One region of the Hydrogenophaga sp. SL48 genome, then DNA from elsewhere that is predicted to be linked to it. Evidence: predicted binding sites of a transcription regulator. Region 1 holds the regulator's gene; each other region holds the start of a gene.

Region 1 (6,662 bases):
ATCAGGGAACTCTAGCAGGCGGGGAAAGATGAGCGGACGAAGTCCCCACAAGCTCCATGCAAGCGGGGCGCTTGACCGCTCTCGCGGCGAGCCTGGGCGGCAGCGCCAACGATCGTTTCAGGTCAGATGATTTTGGAGAAACGGGCGCGGTCCTGATCCACTTGAAGGTTCTTGTCAAACACCATCGCAATGGCGCGCACCAGATACCAGCCCGTGGCAGTGACCTGCACACCCGACTCGTCAATGCTCACCAGTCCCTGTTCGGCAAAGCTGGCCAAGACCTCAAGTTCTCGGGCAAAGTACTTTTTGCAATCTATGAGATGCCCCAGGTTGATGGGCTCGTACTGCAACTGGCCCTGACACATCAAGGACATGATGACCGACCTGCGCAACAGATCGTCGCGCGTGAGTGCCAAGCCGCGAACGATCGGCAACCGGCCCTGATCCAGAGCGTCGTAGTAATCCTCGATCGTCTTGGCGTTCTGGCTGTAGGTCGCACCGATGCGGCCGATGGCCGACACACCCAGGGCGATGAGATCGCAGTCGGGTTGTGTGCTGTAGCCCTGGAAATTGCGGTGCAGGCGGCCCTGCCGCTTGGCCACCGCCAAGGCATCGGTGGGCAGCGCGAAATGATCCATGCCCACATACACGTAGCCGGCCTCGCTCATGGCATCCAGCGAGGCCGAGAGCATGGACAGCTTGTCCCCGGGGCTGGGCAGTTCCGCCGCAATGATGCGGCGCTGCGGCTTGAACCGCGAAGGCAGGTGGGCGTAGGCGTAAAGCGCAATGCGGTCAGGGCGCAGCTGGTTGACCTGCGCCAGCGTGCGGGAGAACGATTCCGGCGTTTGCAGTGGCAGGCCGTAGATCAGGTCCACGTTCACCGATTCGAAGCCGATCTTGCGGGCGGTTTCCACCAGTTCAAACACCTGTTCGGCGGGCTGCACCCGGTGCACGGCTTTTTGCACCGCAGGATCGAAGTCCTGCACGCCAAAGCTCAGGCGATTGAACCCAAGGCGTGCGAGGGTCTGCAAACGCTGGCCGGTCACCGTGCGGGGATCCACCTCGATCGAATACTCCCCACCCGGCACCAGCGTGAAGTTGCGGCGGATCATCGCCATCAGGTCTTCGAGCTCGCCATCCGACAGGAAGGTGGGCGTCCCGCCACCAAGGTGCAGCTGGGACACGCTGTGGCCCTTGCCGAAGTGCTGCACCTGCAGGTCGACCTCACGCGAGAGGTAGCGCAAATATTCCTCCGCCCGCTCGTGGTGCTTGGTGATCACCTTGTTGCAGGCGCAGTAGTAACAAACCGATTCGCAAAACGGCACATGCACGTACAGGGACAGCGGCAAGGCCATCGAGCCCGCTCGCCGCTGCTCCAGGGCCTGGATGTAGTCGGCTTCGGTGAAGGCTTCCACAAACCGATCAGCCGTCGGATACGAGGTGTAGCGCGGTCCAGGGACATCGAACCGCTTGAGCAATTCGTCAGATATGGCGTGACTCACAGGCAATTCTCCAATGCAGAAGGAGAATGTGCCCCAGGCGCGTTCGAGCGCCCTTGATCAAGATCAAGGGCGCATGACAGCCAAGGGTTTCTGCTGACTGACGCCAGCGAAACGAATGGGTACATCGACATCAGCGACACCCATGCGTTAAGCTTCGGCCCAATTGCGGGATATTTATGGACATTCAAAGCATCAAAGTCGCCTGTTCCAGCTGCAATTTGCGGGAGCTGTGCTTGCCCATGGGCTTGAACCCCAACGAAATGGACAAGCTCGACAACGTCATTTCAGCCCGTCGGCGCGTCAAACGGGGCTCGGCCTTGTTCAACACCGGCGACAAGTTCACCTCCCTCTATGCCGTCCGTTCGGGTTTCTTCAAAACCTGTGTGACCACCGCCGACGGCCGGGACCAGGTCACCGGCTTCCAGATGACGGGCGAAATCATCGGCCTGGATGGCATCGTGAGCGACCGCCACTCGTGTGACGCCATCGCCCTGGAGGACGCCGAGGTCTGCATCATGCCGTTCGATCAGGTTGAAGAGCTTTCTCGGGAGTTCACCACCCTGCAGCACCATGTGCACAAGATCATGAGCCGCGAAATCGTGCGAGACCACAGCGTGATGCTGCTGCTGGGCAGCATGCGCGCCGAGGAACGCCTGGCGGCGTTCCTGCTCAACCTGGTGCAGCGCCTGCATGCCCGAGGCTTCTCGCAATCCGAGCTGGTGCTGCGCATGACGCGCGAAGAGATCGGCAGCTACCTGGGCATGAAGCTGGAAACGGTCAGCCGCACGTTCTCGAAGTTTGTCGAGGAAGGCATCATTGAAGTCAAGCAACGCTACGTGCACATCAAGGACACCGAAGCACTCAAGCTGATCGTGAATCCACAGACCTGCCGCTGATTTCAGCGTTCAAAAGAAAACCCCGCCGGACCGCTCCGGCGGGGTTTTCTTTTGGGCTTTTCGCCGTCAGCGACAGGAGCGGTTTTGTGCACAGCTTTCAGGCCGCGCGGCCTCGGGCACCGGGCATCGGTTGACCTCGAAGGGTGACATCGACAACAGGGTGGTCAGCGCGCTGGAGGCCATGGTGATTCCCCAGAACACAAAGAAGGCCAAGGTGTAGATGGCCTGCCGGGACAGCCCCAGCGGGTTGCCAAACCAATGCAAGTCACCGGGGTCCACCATCGCAAACACGATCATTTCCAGAACCGCTGCCACCAGAAAGGCTGGCCAGGCAATCCACATCCAGCGCTGTGACCACATGCTCTTGTCTCCTCGTAGGGGGTGAAAGTCAGTTCAAGAAGTCTTTGAGGTCGGCGGCTCGGCCTGCCCCTGTTATTTGGCCGCAGGCTCCGGCAGCGGTGAGGCCGCGTGGTTGCGCGCCTGCTGCGCGGGCTGCAAGGTTTCCAGCGCTTTGGCTTTGGCTTGTCCGTCCAGGGCATGAGCGGCTTTCAGGTCTCGCTCGAAATCGGCCTTGTTGAGCACAGGATCAGCGCCCTTGACGGCGATGATGGCCGTGGCAATGGCTGCAACCACCACCACGAGTGGTCCGCCCACCACCAGCCACATGTGAGGCACTTTCCACCAGGGGATGGGCAGCGAAGACTGGGCGGGAGCGGCGTTGTTGGGATTCATGTGGGTGTCGGAGTGGAAAGGTGGGTGTCACTTTACCGGGGGATCAGGAACGCGGCTTTTTCTTTCACCTGAGACACCTCATCCCCTGTCGAACGGACATCGAATTGGATGGGATGAGAACCGGTGGATGCCGCCCCCGGAGGCACCTGCACCCGAATGACGGCAGAACGCACTTCGGTGGGCAGCACCTCCACTTCGCTCTCGGAAGCGATGGTGATGCCAGGCAGACCGGTGACACCAATCACATAGCGCTGCGTGGACTCGGTGGCGTTCATGACCTGCAACCTGAACACGTTCTCGATGCGCCCTTGTTCCACCATGCGGGCCAGCGTGCCCCGGTCACGGATCACATCCACCTTGAGCGGGGTGCGCAGGTACAGACTCACCATCACGGCGGTCGTGATGGCCATCAGGATGCCCGTGTAGACAAGCACGCGCGGGCGCAGACCTCGACGGACCATCTGTGCCGTCGTCCAGCCATTGGCCATGCCGTTCTGCGTCGCGTACTTGACCAGTCCGCGGGGATAGCCCACCTTGTCCATCACCTCGTCACACACGTCAATGCAGGCGCCGCACCCGATGCATTCGTATTGAAGGCCCTTGCGGATGTCGATGCCGGTCGGGCACACCTGCACACACAGCGTGCAATCGACACAGGCGCCCAAGCCCAGCGCCTGGGGATCGGCTTTCTTGGAACGCGGTCCCCGCGGCTCACCCCGTTTCTCGTCGTAGGTGACGATCATCGTGTCCTTGTCGAACATCGCGCTCTGGAAGCGGGCATAGGGGCACATGTACTTGCACACCTGCTCGCGCATGAAGCCGGCGTTGCCATAGGTGGCAAAGCCATAGAAAAAGATCCAGAAGGTCTGCCAGGGCCCCAGAGAAGCGGCCAGGGAAACCACAGCCAGCTCGCGAATCGGCGTGAAGTACCCGACGAAGGTGAAGCCCGTCCAGAGCGAAAACAGAATCCACAACGCGTGCTTGAGCCACTTCTTGCCCAGCTTCTGAGCAGACAGCTCGGCTTTGTCCAGCCGCATGCGGGCGGATCGATCCCCTTCGACCTTCTTCTCGATCCAGAGGAACACCTCGGTGTACACCGTCTGGGGGCAGGCGTAGCCGCACCACAGGCGACCGGCCACGGCCGTGAAAAGGAACAGGGCCAGCGCCGAGATCACCAGCAACCCCGTCAGGTAGATGAAATCCTGCGGGTACAGCACCAGGCCAAAAATGTAAAAGCGGCGGGCTTCAAGGTCAAAGAGCACCGCCTGCCGCGCGTTCCACTCCAGCCACGGAAGGCCATAAAACACGATCTGGGTGATCCAGACGGTGAACCAACGCCACTTGGAGAACAGACCCGACACGGATCGGGGGTAGATCTTCTGCCGAGAGGCGTAAAGGGAGACCATCTCCTCATCTTCCGCGGCGCCGCCCTGGGGGTTGCCAGCAGAAACGGGAACCATGGGTTTGTTGGCGTCGGAAGAAGCGGTGCTCACAACATGCCTATATCAGTAAATAACACCAAAAGGGACCGCCTTTCGGCGACCCCTTCTCGATCAGGCGCGAATCACTTCGCGGGCTTGTTGGACATGCCCCAGACGTAGGAGGCCAGCACATTGATCTGGCTCTCGTTCAGCTTGCCGGCCTGGGCGGGCATCTGGTTGGTGAAGCCATTGTTCACGGCGCGCACGATGGCGTCTTCGCCCCAGCCGTGCAACCAGATGCCATCGGTCAGGTTGGGAGCACCCATGGCCTGGGTGCCTTTGCCGTCCTGCCCGTGGCAGGCCGCGCAGGCCGCAAACTTGCCCTTGCCTTGTGAGGCGCGCACCGCATCGTGCGGGCTGCCGGACAGGCTGAGCACGTAGTTGGCCACGTCGCGCACATCTTCAGCGGTGCCCACGGCGGCAGCCATGGGCGGCATCACGCCGATGCGACCGTTGGTGAGCGTGGTCTTGATCACGTCGGGCGAGCCGCCGTACAGCCAGTCGCCGTCGGCCAGGTTGGGGAAGCCCTTCGCGCCGCGTGCATCGGAACCATGGCACTGAGCGCAGTTGTTCATGAACAAGCGTTCGCCGATGGCCATCGCGGCGGCATCGCCGGCGAGTGCTTCGGGCTTCATGTCCTGGAACTTGGCGTAGATGGGCGCGATGGCCTTTTCGACTTTGGCCACTTCGGCGGCATGCTGGCCCTGTGACGTCCAGCCCAGAACGCCCTGGAATTTGCCAAAGGTCGGGTAGAGCACGCCATAGACCAGCGCGAACACCACCGTCAGGACGAACAGGTAGACCCACCACTTGGGCAGCGGGTTGTTCATCTCTTTCAGGTCACCGTCCCAGACGTGCCCGGTCGTGTTGTCGCCGTGTGTCGCGGCCTTGGTGGTGCCGCTGATCCAGAGCAGGACCAGGCAGGCAATGATGCTGACGAGTGTCAGACCGCCCACATAGAGATGCCAGAATTCACTTGTAAAGTCGCTCATGATGTTTCTCTTATTGGGTGCTGCGGGTTAGTCGTCGTGGAGGGGCAGCCGCGCCGCCTCTTCGAAACCGGCCTGGTTCCGTTTGGACCAGGCCCAGACCACGATGCCCACAAAGGTCAGCAGGCTGACCACCGTCACGATGCTGCGCAGGTCGTTGATGTCCATGATGGTGTCTCGCGTTATTGAATGCTGACTTCCACCCGGCGGGCTTCGGGGTTGGCACCACCGCCCTCGGTCGCGGTGGGCTTCAACAGTTCCACCTGAGCAGCGTCCACGCCCAGAGCCACGAGGGCGTCACGCACCGCAACAGCGCGCGTCTTGGCCAGCTCCTGGTTGGTGGCGAGGTCACCGGTCGAGTCATGAAAACCGCTCACCGTCAGCTTCTTGCCGTCTTTGGCGGCCTTGGCCGCGTCTGCCAGGGCATCCGCACCGCCTTGTGCCAGGTCGGCCTTGCCAGAAGCAAAGTAGAACTTGACCATGCCGTTGTCCACCACCACCCGAGCGTCGTCACCAGCGGCGGGGGCTGCAGCGACCACGGGTGCGGTGGCCGCAGCGGGTGGCGTGGCGGCCGCGACGGGTGCCGCCGTGCGGGCGGTTCCGAGCACCTGCAGGTACGCGATCACCGCTTCCATCTGCGTCTTGCCCTTGGTGTCTTCCACCGACTTGGCGATCTCTTCGTCCGAGTAAGGTGCACCCAGCGTGCGCAGCACCTGCATGCGCTTGGGCATGGACTCTGCGTCCACCGTCTTCTCGCTCAGGAACGGATAGGCCGGCATGTTGGACTCGGGCACCAGATCACGCGGATTGTTCAGGTGGATGCGGTGCCATTCGTCGCTGTAGCGACCTCCCACGCGATGCAGATCGGGACCCGTGCGCTTGGAACCCCACTGGAACGGGCGGTCGTACACAAACTCGCCCGCCACGGAGTACGGGCCATAACGCAGCGTCTCGGCCTGGAAGGGACGGATCATCTGCGAGTGGCAGTTGTAGCAACCCTCACTCACATAGACATCGCGACCCGCCAGTTGCAGCGCGGTGTAGGGCTTGAGGCCCTCGATC
Region 2 (6,662 bases), 1.6 Mb from region 1:
TCGGGAGACTGCGGGGTTTGTGCCGCCATTGGCACAGGTCCCGTTGAGAGGATCTAAGCAGGGAGCGTGCCAGGCCTCGGTGGGTGGCCCGGTGCGGTCGGAAGATGCTTGATATTCAAGGGAAAAACGGGCTTTGGCCCGGGGGCCGGGCGCCGCGCGAGCCTGGTGGCGGTGGCGAGGTGGGGCGGTGCTCCAGGCTTCAGCTTGGTGCGCCGCAGGGGCGGGGCACAGGTTTTGTGCGCCGCAACACCCCGGCGCCGGTCGCCCCCGGTCAGCGCCGCCGTTCGGGCAGCACCTCGGCCATGGACAGCACCGCTTCGGCCACGTCGATCAGGCGGCGGTTCTGGTTCATGGCCATCTGGCGCAGGGTCTTGTGGGCCTCGGCCTCGCTGAGGTTGCGGTGCGCCATCAGCAGGCCCTTGGCGCGCTCGACCAGCTTGCGCTCGTTGAGGCTGGCGCGCACGGTGTCGAGCTCGTCGCTGATGGCCTGCAGGCGGCGCGCCTGGTCCTGCACCAGGTCGAGGATGGAGCGGTCGAGCTGGTGGCCGTAACCCTGCGTCGGGTGGCTGCCGGCCACGTGGTCGGGCACCGGGTGCTGGAAGAACGAGAGCGGATCGGCCGGCTGGGTGGCGTCGGGGTCGAGGCCCTCGAACGCCAGCAGCTCGTCCAGCGCGGCCTGGGTCTTGTGTTCGCACAGCCGCTGCAGGCTGTGGGCGAGCCGGTCTTCCACCGTCTTCATGCGGTCCATGCGCACGCTGCAGCAGTCGAACCAGGGCTGGCTCTGGTTGGCGTCGAGCGGGCTGCCGTCGGTGGCGGTGCAGAGCACGCGGCGCATGCGCTCCAACTCGGCGCGGGCGGCCATGGTGTCGCGGTCGGCCGTGGCCCAGAGCGTGGCGAGTTCGTCGCTGGCGAACTCCTTGAACACCTGCAGGCAGCGTTCCTGCGAATCGATCAGGTGCAGCAGGCGCTGCTGCTCGGCGCTCTCGGCGCGTCCGCTGGCGTAGAGCGCCGAGCCCGCGGCGCGTTCCTGGCCGGCGAACTCCTTGCCCTGCATGAAGTTGAACAAGGCCACCAGCTGACGCGAGATGGTCGGGTCGCTGGCGCTGTCGGCGGCCTCGAACACCACCGCCAGCAGGCCGGCGATCAGGCGCACATAGGCCTCGGTGGCCTGGCGCGCCGTCCAGGCCTGGGTGTCCACTTGCTCGCGCAGCGCGGGCAGGGCGTCGAGCCCCTGCAGCACGTAGGCGATGCGGCTGAACAGGCGCGCGCCGTGGCCGAGGTGGGCGTCGAGGTTGGCGAAACAGCGGCGCAGCTCGGTCTCTGTGGCCTGGCACTCGGTGATCTGCTGCTGGCGCGGTTCGGCGAAGCGGCTGCCCTGCGAGGCGAGGAACAGGTTGGACAGGCCGCGCTCGCGCTGCAGGCCGTGCACCAGCCGGCCGGTCACGTTCACCAGCGCGCTGGTGAGCGCGAGCTGGCGCAGGGCGTCGATTTCGCAGCGCTTGGCGGCGATCAGGAAATTGAGTCCCGATTTCAGGGACGAGGGGGTGGAGGGCATGCTGGTGGGGAAGCCTGCAATAACTGTGCCTCAGGCGGCGCGGAGGGGGTTGGCTCGTCGGCCGCAGGCCGCCGCTGGTCTCGGGCGGTGCGCGCCCGCGCGCGGGATGGGTTGAAATGCGCCTTCATTTTGCACAAAGACCTCCGTCTCTCACCGTCCGGGCCTCACCATGAATCTGTTCGCGCGTCATTTGTCCCTGGCACCCCGGGTGGGTCGAGGCAGGCTGGTGGTGGCTTTGGGGCTGTGTGCCGGTCTGCTGGTGGCCTGCGGCGGCGGTCAGTCGGGGGGTGATGCGCAGGGCCCGGGTGCCGGCGCCCCGGCAGTGGCCCGTGATTCGGGTCAGCCCATGACCGAGGCCCAGGCGCTGCAAGCGGGCGCGGCGCTGAATGCGAAGAGCCTGCAGGACGCCCTGGCCCGGGCCCGGACCCTGCCCGCGACCAGCGCGGTGGCGCCGGGCGAGGTGGCGCCGATCGGTGCCTACACCCTGGGCGAGGTCTCCCGCAAGGCGGTCGGCCGGGTGGCCGTTTTCCGCTTCTACAACACCGGCACGGGCGCACATTTCTACACCACCGATGTGGGCGAGCGCGAGCAGGTGTACCGCACCGCGCCCTCCATGAGCCCGGAGGGCGAGGCGTTTTATGCGGCCAGCGCCCCCTCGACCGGCCTGAGCCCGGTACACCGCTTCTTCAACACCCAGACGGGCGTGCACTTCTACACCGTCAGCGAGGAAGAACGGGACAGCGTGGTGGCCAACCTGCCCCAGTTCAACTACGAAGGCGTGGCCTACCACGCCAGCCTGGTGCCGGCGGCCGGGTTCAAGCCGCTGTACCGGTTTTTCCTCATCGGCCAGGGCGTGCATTTCTACACCGCGAGCGAGGAAGAGAGCCAGTCGGTGAAGGCCAACATGAGCGCGACCCATCAATATGAGGGCGTGGGCTACTACGTGATGGACGCGGCCTGCGCCAGCCCGCCCTGCGGCAGCACCGGGCCCAACCGGCCGCGCGTCTTCATCCCGCTGCACGGCAACAACCAGCTGGCCGACGAAGCTTCGCTGGACGCGGACTGGACCTACGTGCGCCAGAACGCCCATGGCATCTGGGGCAACAACGCCAACATCTCCGACGCCCAGAGCGCCAGCCTCATCCGCAAGATGGCCACGCGCAACCTGATCACCGAGTTCCCGGTGCCCTCGGGCACGTCTGCGTGGCTGCCGCTCAGCGCGTTCAACAACCTCCAGGAGCTCTACCCCGACCTCGACCAGAGCCTCAACCCCGAAGCCATCGCCTTCTACACCAGCGACACCAGCCGCTGGAACGGGCGCACCGTGGCCCAGGCCGAAGCGATCTACACCGACCCCGCCGCGTCGGCGACCCGCCGGTACGGGGCCGTCTACACCGGCTGGCAGCCGCAGAACTTCGACCCGACCAACGCCAAGTACATCTACAACAACCCCAACGCTTTGATGGCCTTCCGCAGCAGCAAGGGCACCTTCATCGAGTGCCCGCTGGGTGGGTGCACGAGCGGGAAGCTCGGAGAAGCGTTCCGCCGGGCGATCCGCGAAACCCACGTGCGCGGGCGGCCCTTCATCTGGTTCGCCAGCAACGCCAACAGAACCACCCCGGGCTGGCTGGCTTCGTTCCAGGCCACCTACAACGCGGTGGCCAATGAAGGCCTCTGGCGCCCGGAAGACGTGATCGTCATCATGAACTACGGCGGTGTGTATCCGATGCTGCCCGAGGCGGTGGGCGGTGTGGCGGCCGACACGTCCACCGGCCTGGCCTACTGGGCCCTGCAGCAGCGCGCCGCGGCGACGCCCTGACGGCGCCCGCTCAACGCCCCCTCACGCCATCGCGGACCGTTCCATCACGGCGCTGGAGCCGTCCCGGGGCCGTTCGGCTTGCAGCGCCGGGGCCGTTTCCTGGGGCTGCAGCTGCGCGCGCAGCGCCACCACCCCGCCGATCATGATGAGCGCCGGCGGGCGCACCTGGTGGCGCAGCGCCAGCGCGGGCAGCTCGGCCACCGTGCCGGTGATGCAGCGTTCTTCGGGCATCGTGGCCTTCTCCACCAGCGCCGCTGGCGTGCCGGGCGGCAGGCCGTGGGCGAGCAGCTGGCGGCAGATCTCGGGCAGGTTGTTCACCCCCATGTAGAGCACCACGGTCTGGCGCGGGCGCGCGAGCATGGCCCAGTCCATGTCCAGGCCCTTGTCGTCGCGCGTGTGGCCGGTGGCCAGCACCAGGGCGCAGGCGTGGTCGCGGTGGGTGAGCGGGATGCCCACCGAGGCGGCAGCGCCCTGCGCGGCGGTGAGGCCCGGCACCACCGTGAACGGGATGCCCTCGGCGGCCAGCGCCTGGGCCTCTTCACCGCCCCGACCGAAGATGTAGCCGTCGCCGCCCTTGAGGCGCAACAGCGAACGGCCGCCGCGCGCCAGCTGGACCATGAGTTCGATGATCGAGGCCTGGGGCAGGGTGTGGCGCGACGACTCCTTGCCCACGTAGATGCGCTCGGCATCGGGGCTGAGGTGGTCGAGCACGGCGGGGCTCACCAGGTGGTCGTAGAGCACCAGCTTTGCGGCCTGCAGCGCCCTCACGGCCTTGACCGTGAGCAGTTCCGGGTCGCCAGGGCCCGCGCCCACCAGCGTGACGGTGCCGGGCGCGGTGGCCTGCGGGGAGCGATCAGGGACCAACAGGTGGCCGAGGTGGACCAGGTTCATGGGGGTGCTCCGTTCTCGTGGCTTTTCTTCTCTGAACAGGGCCCATTGTTCTGACGCCTTGATGGCCTGTCCTTGAACCAGTTCAAGGACAGGCCGCGTTCCCGCCTTGACGATCTCTCCTGTTCGCCACGGTCTTGGACAGCAGCCGGGCGAATGGGTCCAAAGCCCCAACCGGGACGGCCACATCAACAGCTGATCCACGACGGAGAGAGAGAAACCCATGAAACCCAGAACGATCATTCGCCTGACCACGCTGGCCATGGCTGCCATGCTCGGCGCCGGCGCTTTCGCGCAGACGGCCGACAAGAAGGTCAGCCCGGCCGAGGCGAACTATCAGGCGGGCAGTTCCCCCATCGGCGCCGAGCCCATGGTGCAGAGCGTGAACCCGAAGGCGCCGCCCATGACGCAGGCCGAGTTCGATGTGGCGCGCAAGGTGTACTTCGAGCGCTGCGCGGGCTGCCACGGCGTGCTGCGCAAGGGCGCCACCGGCAAGCCGCTCACGCCCGACATCACCGTGGGCAAGGGCACGGACTACCTCAAGGTCTTCATCGCCTACGGCTCGCCGGCCGGCATGCCGAACTGGCAGACCAGTGGCGAGATGACCGAAAAAGAGGTGGACATGATGGCGCGCTACATCCAGCACGAGCCACCGACCCCGCCCGAGTTCGGCATGGAGCAGATGAAGGCGACCTGGAAGGTCATCGTGCCGCCGGAGAAGCGGCCGAAGAAGAAGATGAACAACTTCAACATCACCAACATCTTCAGCACCACGCTGCGGGACACGGGTGAAGTGGCGCTGATCGACGGCGACACCAAGAAGATCATCAACATCGTCAAGACCGGCTACGCGGTGCACATCTCGCGCCTGTCGGCCTCGGGCCGCTACCTGTTCGTGATCGGGCGCGACGCCAAGATCAACATGATCGACCTCTGGATGGAGATGCCCGACAACGTGGCCGAGATCCGCACCGGTCTCGAAGCGCGTTCGGTGGAGACCAGCAAGTACAAGGGCTTCGAAGACAAGTACGCGATCGCCGGTTCCTACTGGCCGCCGCAATTCGTGATCATGAACGGTGACACGCTGGAGCCGCTGAAGATCGTGGCGACCCGCGGCATGACCGTCGACAAGCAGGAGTACCACCCCGAACCGCGCGTGGCCTCCATCGTCGGCAGCCACTACAAGCCCGAGTTCGTCGTGAACGTGAAGGAAACCGGCCAGACGCTGCTGGTGGACTACTCCAACATCGACGCGCTCAAGGTCACCACCATCGGCACCGCGCGCTTCCTGCACGACGGCGGCCTGGACTCCACCAAGCGCTACTTCATGGTGGCGGCCAACAACAGCAACAAGATCGCTGCGGTCGACCTGAAGGAAGGCAAGCTGACCCAGCTGATCGACGTGGGCAAGATTCCCCACCCCGGTCGCGGTGCGAACTTCACCCATCCGAAGTTCGGCCCCGTGTGGTCCACCGGCCACCTGGGTGACGAGACCATCTCGCTCATCGGCACCGATCCGGTCAAGCACCCCAAGGAAGCCTGGAAGGTCGTTCAGACCCTCACCGGCCAGGGCGGCGGTGCGCTGTTCATCAAGAGCCACCCGAAGAGCAAGCACCTGTATTCGGACACGCCACTGAACCCCGATCCGAAGATCTCGCAGTCGGTCGCGGTGTACGACATCAACAACCTGGAGAAAGGGTTTGTCGTGCTGCCGATCGCCGAGTGGGCGGGCATCAAGGACGACGGCGCCAAACGCGTCGTGCAGCCCGAGTTCAACAAGGCGGGCGACGAGGTGTGGTTCTCGGTGTGGAGCGCCAAGAACAAGGAGAGCGCGCTGGTCATCGTCGATGACAAGACGCTCAAGCTCAAGGCCGTGATCAAGGACCCGCGTCTGATCACGCCGACGGGCCACTTCAACGTGCACAACACGCAGAACGACGTTTACTGATCTCCCCCCTGCGCCGCTTTGCGGCTTCCCCCCTGAGGGGGGACGGCCCTGGTGGCCCGGCAAAGCCGGTTCCACGGGGCCCTGGGTGGGGGCACTTCGTCTTCGTTGCGTTTCTTCTGGAGTCTTTATGAAAAAAGTGAATCTGCTGTTGCTGGCGTCGTTCATGGCGCTGGGTTCGGGCGCTGCCTTGGCCGACGGCGAGGCCGCCTTGACCAAGTCCGGTTGCATGGCCTGCCATGCGAAGGACAAGAAGCTGGTCGGTCCTTCGTTCAAGGACATCGCGGCCAAGTACAAGGGGCAGGACGTGGTGGCCAAGTTGTTTGACAAGGTGCGCAAGGGCGGCTCGGGTGTGTATGGCCCGATTCCCATGTCGCCCAACGGTCCGGACAAGATCGCGGATCAGGACCTCAAGGACGCCATCGCGGTGATCCTCAAGTCCTGATCCGGGAGGC
Region 3 (6,662 bases), 1.9 Mb from region 1:
GCTGCCTCAGCAGGGCCAGCCGCGTGTCACGTTCGCGCAGGTTGCCTGCGATGCGGGTGATGAACACCACCAGCAACACGGCGTTGAGGACGAAGCAGATCAGCATGCCCTGGGTGTAGGGGCTGGCCAGGCCCCGGTCGTGGTCGAGCGGCAGGGGCAGCGGCAGGGCCAGCAGCGCCAGCCCGGCGAAGCACAACGTGGTCACGCCCACCATGATCCAGGTCGCCCAGACCGGCAGCAGCACCGCGCCGAGGATCACCTGCAGCAGAAACAGAAACACGAAGGGGTTGGTGGCGCCGCCGCTGAGGTAGAGCAAGGCGGTCAGCGCGCCCACGTCCACCAGCAGGGTGAGCAGCAGCTCGGTGCTGGTCACCGGCCGCTGGTTGCGACAGCGCAGCAGCGACAGCAGGTTGAACGCCGCCAGGCCCGCGAGCACCCAGTGCATGGGCCGCAGCGGGATGGGAATGCCCATGCCGTGGAAGGCGACCTCGACGGTCGCGATCTGGCCGAACAGGGCCAGCCAGCGCAGCTGGATCAGCTGCTGCAGGTTTTTCAGGCCGGCGGCGTGGTCGGGGCCGACGGTGCTGGGGTGGGACGGGGCGGCATTCACCATGGGGCTGGGGGCGCCCACCGGCAACATCAGGCGGGCCCCCGGGATTGTCCGTGAAGGCGTCGCCGGGCCGCGTCCCGCCGCACAAAGACCACGGCGGCCACCGTCATGGCGGCCAGGGCGAACCAGGTCAGCGCATAGACCAGGTGGTTGTTGGTGAAGCGCAGCACGGTGAGGCCACCGACCGGGCCCTGTGCGCCGGCGCAGGGCGCGTCCGCCCCGGCGTCCACGAAGAACGGCGCCACCCGTGACGGCGGCAGGCCCACGGCCGCGGCCAGGGCCGGCACGTCGCGCGAGTACCAGCGCCCGGCGGCCGGGTCGTTGCGGCGCAGGAAACCGCCGCCGGGTTCGGAGCGCCGCAGCAGCCCCGTCACGCTCACCGGCCCGTCGCAGTGGGCCGAGGCGCGGGTGGCACGCCACTGCGCCGTCGAGGGCACGAAGCCCCGGTTGACCAGCACCAGGCTGCCGTCGCGCTGCTGCAGCGGGGTGAGCACCCAGTGCCCGGCCCCGAGCTCGGTGCTGGCCTGCACCAGCTGTTCGCCGGCATGCAGGAACTCACCCTCCAGCCCCAGGCGGCGGTATTCAAACCCACCGGGGTCGGCCTGCACCGCCGGCCACTCGGCCACGGCGGGAGGCGGCACCGGCGCGGCGCGCAACCGGGCCTCGACGCGGGCGACCAGATCGTTCTTCCAGGCCAGGCGCTGGAGCTGCCAGCCCCCCAGCGCCATGAACACGCCGAACAGCAGCGCACCCGCCAGCCACAGCAGGCCGCCTCGCTGCGTCATGGGGTGCGGTGAGGTTCGGCCGGATTCGGGTGGGCCATGTGGCCGCCGTGCGAAGGCATCATGTTCTCGTTCATGTGGAACATGACCCAGAGCGTGCCGGCGATGGCGATGGCCACGAACACCACGGTGAAGATGGTGGAGACCAGCGTCCAGCCGCCCTCGACCTTGCCGTTCATGTGCAGGAAATACACCATGTGAACGAGGATCTGCGCGACGGCGAAACCACCGAGCACCAGCACGGCCGTGGGGCGGTGGCTGATCACGCCGTTCATGACCAGCCAGAAGGGGATTGCGGTGAGGATGATGGAGAGCACGAAGCCGATCAGGTAGCCCGAGAGCGTGCTGTGCGGGCCATCGTCATGGTCATGGTCGCTGTGGTGAATGGTGTTCTCGTGTGCGCTCATCACAGCACCCCCATCAGATAAACAAAGGTGAAGACGCCGATCCAGACCACGTCCAGAAAGTGCCAGAACATCGAGAGGCACATCAGGCGGCGCTTGTTCTCGCGGGTCAGGCCTCGCTGGGCGATCTGGATCATCAGCACCACCAGCCAGATCGAGCCGAAGGTCACGTGCAGGCCGTGCGTGCCCACCAGTGTGAAGAAGGCCGACATGGCGGCGCTGCTCTGCGGCGTGGCGCCCACGTGGATCAGGTGGGCGAACTCGTACAGCTCCACACCCAGGAAGCACAGGCCAAACACGCCGGTGACGGCCAGCCAGGCCAGCGTGCCGCCCTTCCTGCCCTGCTGTTTCTGCAGCATGGCGAAACCGAAGGTGATGGACGAGAGCAGCAGGAAGGCGGTGTTGATCGCCACCAGCTTGAGGTCGAACAGCTCGGCGCCGCTCGGGCCGCCCGCGTAGCTGCGGCCGAGCACGCCGTAGGTGGCGAACAGCGCGGCGAAGATGAGGCAGTCGCTCATCAGGTAGAGCCAGAAGCCCAGCGCGGTGCCGTTCTCGGGGTGCGGCTCGTGGTCGAGGTGGTAGGCGCGCGCGGCGCCGGGGGTGAGAGCGAGGTCAGACATGGCGGGCCAGCAGTTGGGTGCGTGCGTGTTCGGTGGCGGTCACTTCGTTCGCGGGGATGTGGAAGTCGCGCTGGTAGTTGAAGGTGTGCACGATGGCCCCGAGCACGATGGCCGCGAACGATGCGATGGCCAGCGGCCACATGTGCCAGATCAGCGCGAAGCCCCAGACCAGCGACAGCACCGAGAGCACCACACCGGCGCCGGTGTTCAGCGGCATGTGGATGGCCTTGAAGCCGCCGAGCGGGCGCTGGTAGCCGTGTTTCTTCATGTCCCACCAGGCGTCCACGCCGTGCACCACGGGCGTGAAGGCGAAGTTGTAGGGCGGCGGCGGCGACGAGGTCGCCCACTCCAGCGTGCGGCCGTCCCAGGGGTCGCCGCTGTGGTCACGCAGCTGCTCGCGCCGCAGGTAGCTGACCACCAGCTGGACCAGGAAGCTGCCAATGCCCAGGGCCACCAGGCCGGCGCCCACGGCGGCGATCACGAACCAGATCTGCAGCGAGGGGTCTTCGAAGTGGTTGGCGCGGCGCGTGATGCCCATCAGGCCCAGCACGTACAGCGGCGTGAACGCGACCCAGAAGCCCACCAGCCAGAACCAGAACGAGCACTTGCCCCAGAACTCGTCGAGCTTGTAGCCGAAGGCCTTGGGGTACCAGTAGTTGATGCCGGCCATGAGGCCGAACAGCACGCCGCCGATGATGACGTTGTGGAAGTGGGCGATCAGGAACAGGCTGTTGTGCAGCACGAAGTCGGCCGGTGGCACGGCCAGCAGCACGCCCGTCATGCCGCCGATGGCGAAGGTCACCATGAAGCCCACCGTCCACAGCATGGGCACGGTGAAGCGGATGCGGCCGCGGTACATGGTGAACAGCCAGTTGAAGATCTTGGCCCCGGTCGGGATCGAAATGATCATCGTGGTGATGCCGAAGAAGCTGTTCACGCTCGCGCCCGAGCCCATGGTGAAGAAGTGGTGCAGCCACACCAGGTACGAGAGGATGGTGATGCAGACCGTGGCGTAGACCATCGACGTGTAGCCGAACAGGCGCTTGCCGCTGAAGGTGGCGACCACCTCGGAGAAGATGCCGAAGGCCGGCAGGATCAGGATGTAGACCTCGGGGTGGCCCCAGATCCAGATCAGGTTCACGTAGAGCATGGGGTTGCCGCCCAGCTCGTTGGTGAAGAAGTTGGTGCCGACGTAGCGGTCCAGGCTCATCAGCACCAGCGCGGCCGTGAGCACGGGGAACGAGGCCACGATCAGCGCGTTGGTGCACAGCGAGGTCCAGACGAACACCGGCATCTTCATCAGGCCCATGCCGGGCGCGCGCATCTTGACGATGGTGACGAGCAGGTTGATGCCCGAGAGCGTGGTGCCCACCCCCGCGATCTGCAGCGCCCAGATGTAGTAGTCCAGCCCCACCCCCGGGTTCTGGTTGCCCAGGTTGGACAGCGCGAGCCAGCCCGAGGTGGAGAACTCGCCCAGGAACAGCGACACCATCACCAGCACGGCGCCGGCGGTGGTCATCCAGAAGCTGAAGTTGTTGAGGAAGGGAAAGGCCACGTCGCGCGCGCCGATCTGCAGCGGCACGAGGTAGTTCATCAACCCGGTGACCAGCGGCATGGCCACGAAGAAGATCATGATCACGCCGTGGGCGGTGAAGACCTGGTCGTAGTGGTGCGGCGGCAGGTAGCCCAGGTTGTCGCCGAAGGCCATGGCCTGCTGCAGCCGCATCATGAGCGCGTCGGAGAAGCCGCGCAGCAGCATGACGATGCCCAGCACCATGTACATGATGCCGATCTTCTTGTGGTCGATGCTGCAGAACCAGTCGCGCCAGAGCGGGCCCCACAGGCGGTAGCGGGTCAGCAGGGCGAACACGCCCAGGCCGCCCAGCGCCACGGCCACGAAGGTCCACAGCAGGATGGGCTCGTGCGTCATCGGGATCGAGTCCCAGGTCAGGCGCCCGAGCAGCCAGTGGTTGGTCACAGGAGTTGAATCAGCAGACATTGGGGGTACAGGTGGTGGTCGGGTCGCAAGGGCCCATGGATCGGGCGGCGTTCAGCGGCGGGCGGTGAGGTCAAGCGAGGCGTCGGCGACGGTGCAGATGTCCTGCCGGGCGGCCAGCTCCAGCGCCCGCCCGCTGACGTGGGCACGCTGGCGCGCGGCGTCCTGCGCCATGACCTCGTGCATGCAGGCCTTGCCTTCTTCAACGCAGAGGTTCACCACGCGGTCGAACAGACCGTCCTCCACCGACGAAAAGCGCTCGACGGGGTGGCGCTCGCTGGGCCGGGCCAGCGCCAGGTACGACGCGCGGTTCAGCGCTGGGCCTTCGGCCTTGGCCCTGGCCACCCACTGGGCGAAGTCCTGCTCGCTCAGGCCGTGGAACTTGAAGGTCATGCCCGAAAAGCCCGAGCCGCTGTAGTGCGACGACATGCCCCGGTACACGCCGGGCTTGTTGATGACGGCGTTCAGCTCGGTCTGCATGCCGGGCATGGTGTAGATCATGCCGGCCAGGTCGGGCACGTAGAACGCGTTCATGGTGGAGCTGGAGCTCAGCTTGAAGTGGATCGGGTGGTCCACCGGTGCGGCCAGTTCGTTGACGGTGGCGATGCCCAGCTCGGGCATCACGAACAGCCACTTCCAGTCCAGCGACACCACCTCCACCACCAGCGGTTTCACGTTGGCGGGCAGGGCCTTGCCGGCCGAGATGCGGTCCAGCGGGCGGTAGGGGTCGAGCTTGTGGGTGCTGATCCAGGTGATCGCGCCGAGCGCGATCACGATCATCAGCGGCGCGGCCCAGATCACCAGCTCCAGCTTGGTCGAGTGGTGCCAGTCGGGCGCGTAGTCGGTCTCGGCGTGCGGGCTGCCCTGGCGGTAGCGCCAGGCAAACAGCAGGGTCACGCCGATCACCGGCACGATGATCAGCAGCATCAGGACCGTGGCCACGATCACCAGGTTGCCCTGCTGGGCCGCCACGTCGCCGGCGGGGTTGAGCACGACCAGCTTGCTGCAGCCCGCCAGGAAACCGGCGAGCGTCAGCAAAGTGGCAAAACGAAAGAAGGTGGGGGTGCGCATGCGGGCCTGAACAAGGTCTCGACAAACCGCCTCGGGTAAACCCCAGTGGCGGGACAGGCGGGAATTTAGCGGTGTTCGGCCGAAACATCGATAGGACGTTTTGTCCTATGTCAAAGCGCCAAAGTCAAAGTCACGATAGGCGTTCTCAAGATATATTGCCCTGCACAGGCCGCCACCCCGAGAGACACCATGCCCAGCCACACCCTTGATCCCGCCGGTTCCGCCGCATTCCCCCCGCCCGTGCCCCCCACGCCCGCCGCCCACGAACGGGCCAGCCCCGGCGACATCGCCGTGGGGGTGGTGATCGGACGGACCTCGGAATACTTCGACTTCTTCGTCTACGGCATCGCCTCGGTGCTGGTCTTTCCGGCGGTGTTTTTCCCGCACCTGAGCCGGCTCGACGGCACCCTCTTCGCCTTTGCCATCTTCGCGCTGGCCTTCGTCACCCGCCCCATCGGCACGGTGCTGTCGATGGCGGTGCAGCGCCGCTGGGGCCGCGCCACCAAGCTGACGATCGCCCTGTTCCTGCTGGGCACCTGCACGGCGGGCATCGCTTTCCTGCCCGGCCACGCCAGCCTGGGCGGTGTCGCCATCGCGTTGCTGGCCGTGTTGCGCCTGGGCCAGGGCCTGGCGCTGGGTGGCTCGTGGGACGGCCTGCCCTCGCTGCTGGCGCTGAACGCGCCCGAAAGCCGCCGGGGCTGGTACGCCATGCTGGGCCAGCTGGGCGCGCCGGTGGGTTTCATCCTCGCCAGCTCGCTGTTTGCCTACCTGTACAGCAGCCTGTCGCAGGCGGACTTTTTGTCCTGGGGCTGGCGCTACCCGTTCTTCGTGGCGTTCGCGATCAACGTGGTGGCGCTGTTCGCGCGCCTGCAGCTGGTGAGCGCCCATGAGCAGGACGGCCTGCTCGACCGGCAGGAGTTCGAACCGGTGTCCACCGCCGAGTTGCTGGGTTCGCAGGGCCACAACGTGTTCATCGGCGCCTTCGCCGCGCTGGCCAGCTACGCCCTGTTCCACATCGTCACGGTGTTCCCGCTGTCGTGGATCCACCTCTACGCGCAGCAGTCCATCACCGGGTTCCTGGGCATCCAGATCGTTGGCGCCTTCCTGTGCGCCGGTGCCATCGTGGCCTCGGGCTGGCTGGCCGACCGTTACGGCCGCCGCCAGACGCTGGGCAGCCTG

What was found. The regulator FNR, encoded in region 1, switches genes on or off when oxygen is low (the NO sensors DNR and NnrR bind a similar motif). The targets are predictions, from matches to a motif close to TTGATNNNNATCAA.
Region 2: a site for FNR is predicted at 4,338-4,351, ahead of cobA (uroporphyrinogen-III C-methyltransferase). Genes of this name have one in related genera too.
Region 3: a site for FNR is predicted at 5,584-5,597, ahead of cyoA (ubiquinol oxidase subunit II). Genes of this name have one in related genera too.

The regions. Positions count from the first base shown of each region.
Region 1 is NZ_CP063400.1:1,304,125-1,310,786, reverse strand. It holds gene IM738_RS06290 (sulfite exporter TauE/SafE family protein) at 1-2, opposite strand, end outside; gene hemN (oxygen-independent coproporphyrinogen III oxidase) at 123-1,502, opposite strand; gene fnr (fumarate/nitrate reduction transcriptional regulator Fnr) at 1,679-2,398, shown strand; gene IM738_RS06275 (hypothetical protein) at 2,465-2,758, opposite strand; gene IM738_RS06270 (nitrogen fixation protein FixH) at 2,831-3,130, opposite strand; gene ccoG (cytochrome c oxidase accessory protein CcoG) at 3,163-4,590, opposite strand; gene ccoP (cytochrome-c oxidase, cbb3-type subunit III) at 4,695-5,603, opposite strand; gene IM738_RS06255 (cbb3-type cytochrome oxidase subunit 3) at 5,631-5,768, opposite strand; gene IM738_RS06250 (OmpA family protein) at 5,783-6,082, opposite strand; partial or broken gene ccoO (cytochrome-c oxidase, cbb3-type subunit II) at 6,194-6,662, opposite strand, start outside.
Region 2 is NZ_CP063400.1:2,878,498-2,885,159, reverse strand. It holds gene IM738_RS13645 (nitrate regulatory protein) at 272-1,534, opposite strand; gene IM738_RS13640 (hypothetical protein) at 1,746-3,374, shown strand; gene cobA (uroporphyrinogen-III C-methyltransferase) at 3,396-4,265, opposite strand; gene IM738_RS13630 (nitrite reductase) at 4,486-6,210, shown strand; gene IM738_RS13625 (c-type cytochrome) at 6,338-6,652, shown strand.
Region 3 is NZ_CP063400.1:3,185,635-3,192,296, forward strand. It holds gene IM738_RS15110 (ATP-binding protein) at 1-613, opposite strand, end outside; gene IM738_RS15115 (SURF1 family protein) at 640-1,395, opposite strand; gene cyoD (cytochrome o ubiquinol oxidase subunit IV) at 1,392-1,799, opposite strand; gene cyoC (cytochrome o ubiquinol oxidase subunit III) at 1,799-2,416, opposite strand; gene cyoB (cytochrome o ubiquinol oxidase subunit I) at 2,409-4,415, opposite strand; gene cyoA (ubiquinol oxidase subunit II) at 4,467-5,483, opposite strand; gene IM738_RS15140 (MFS transporter) at 5,673-6,662, shown strand, end outside.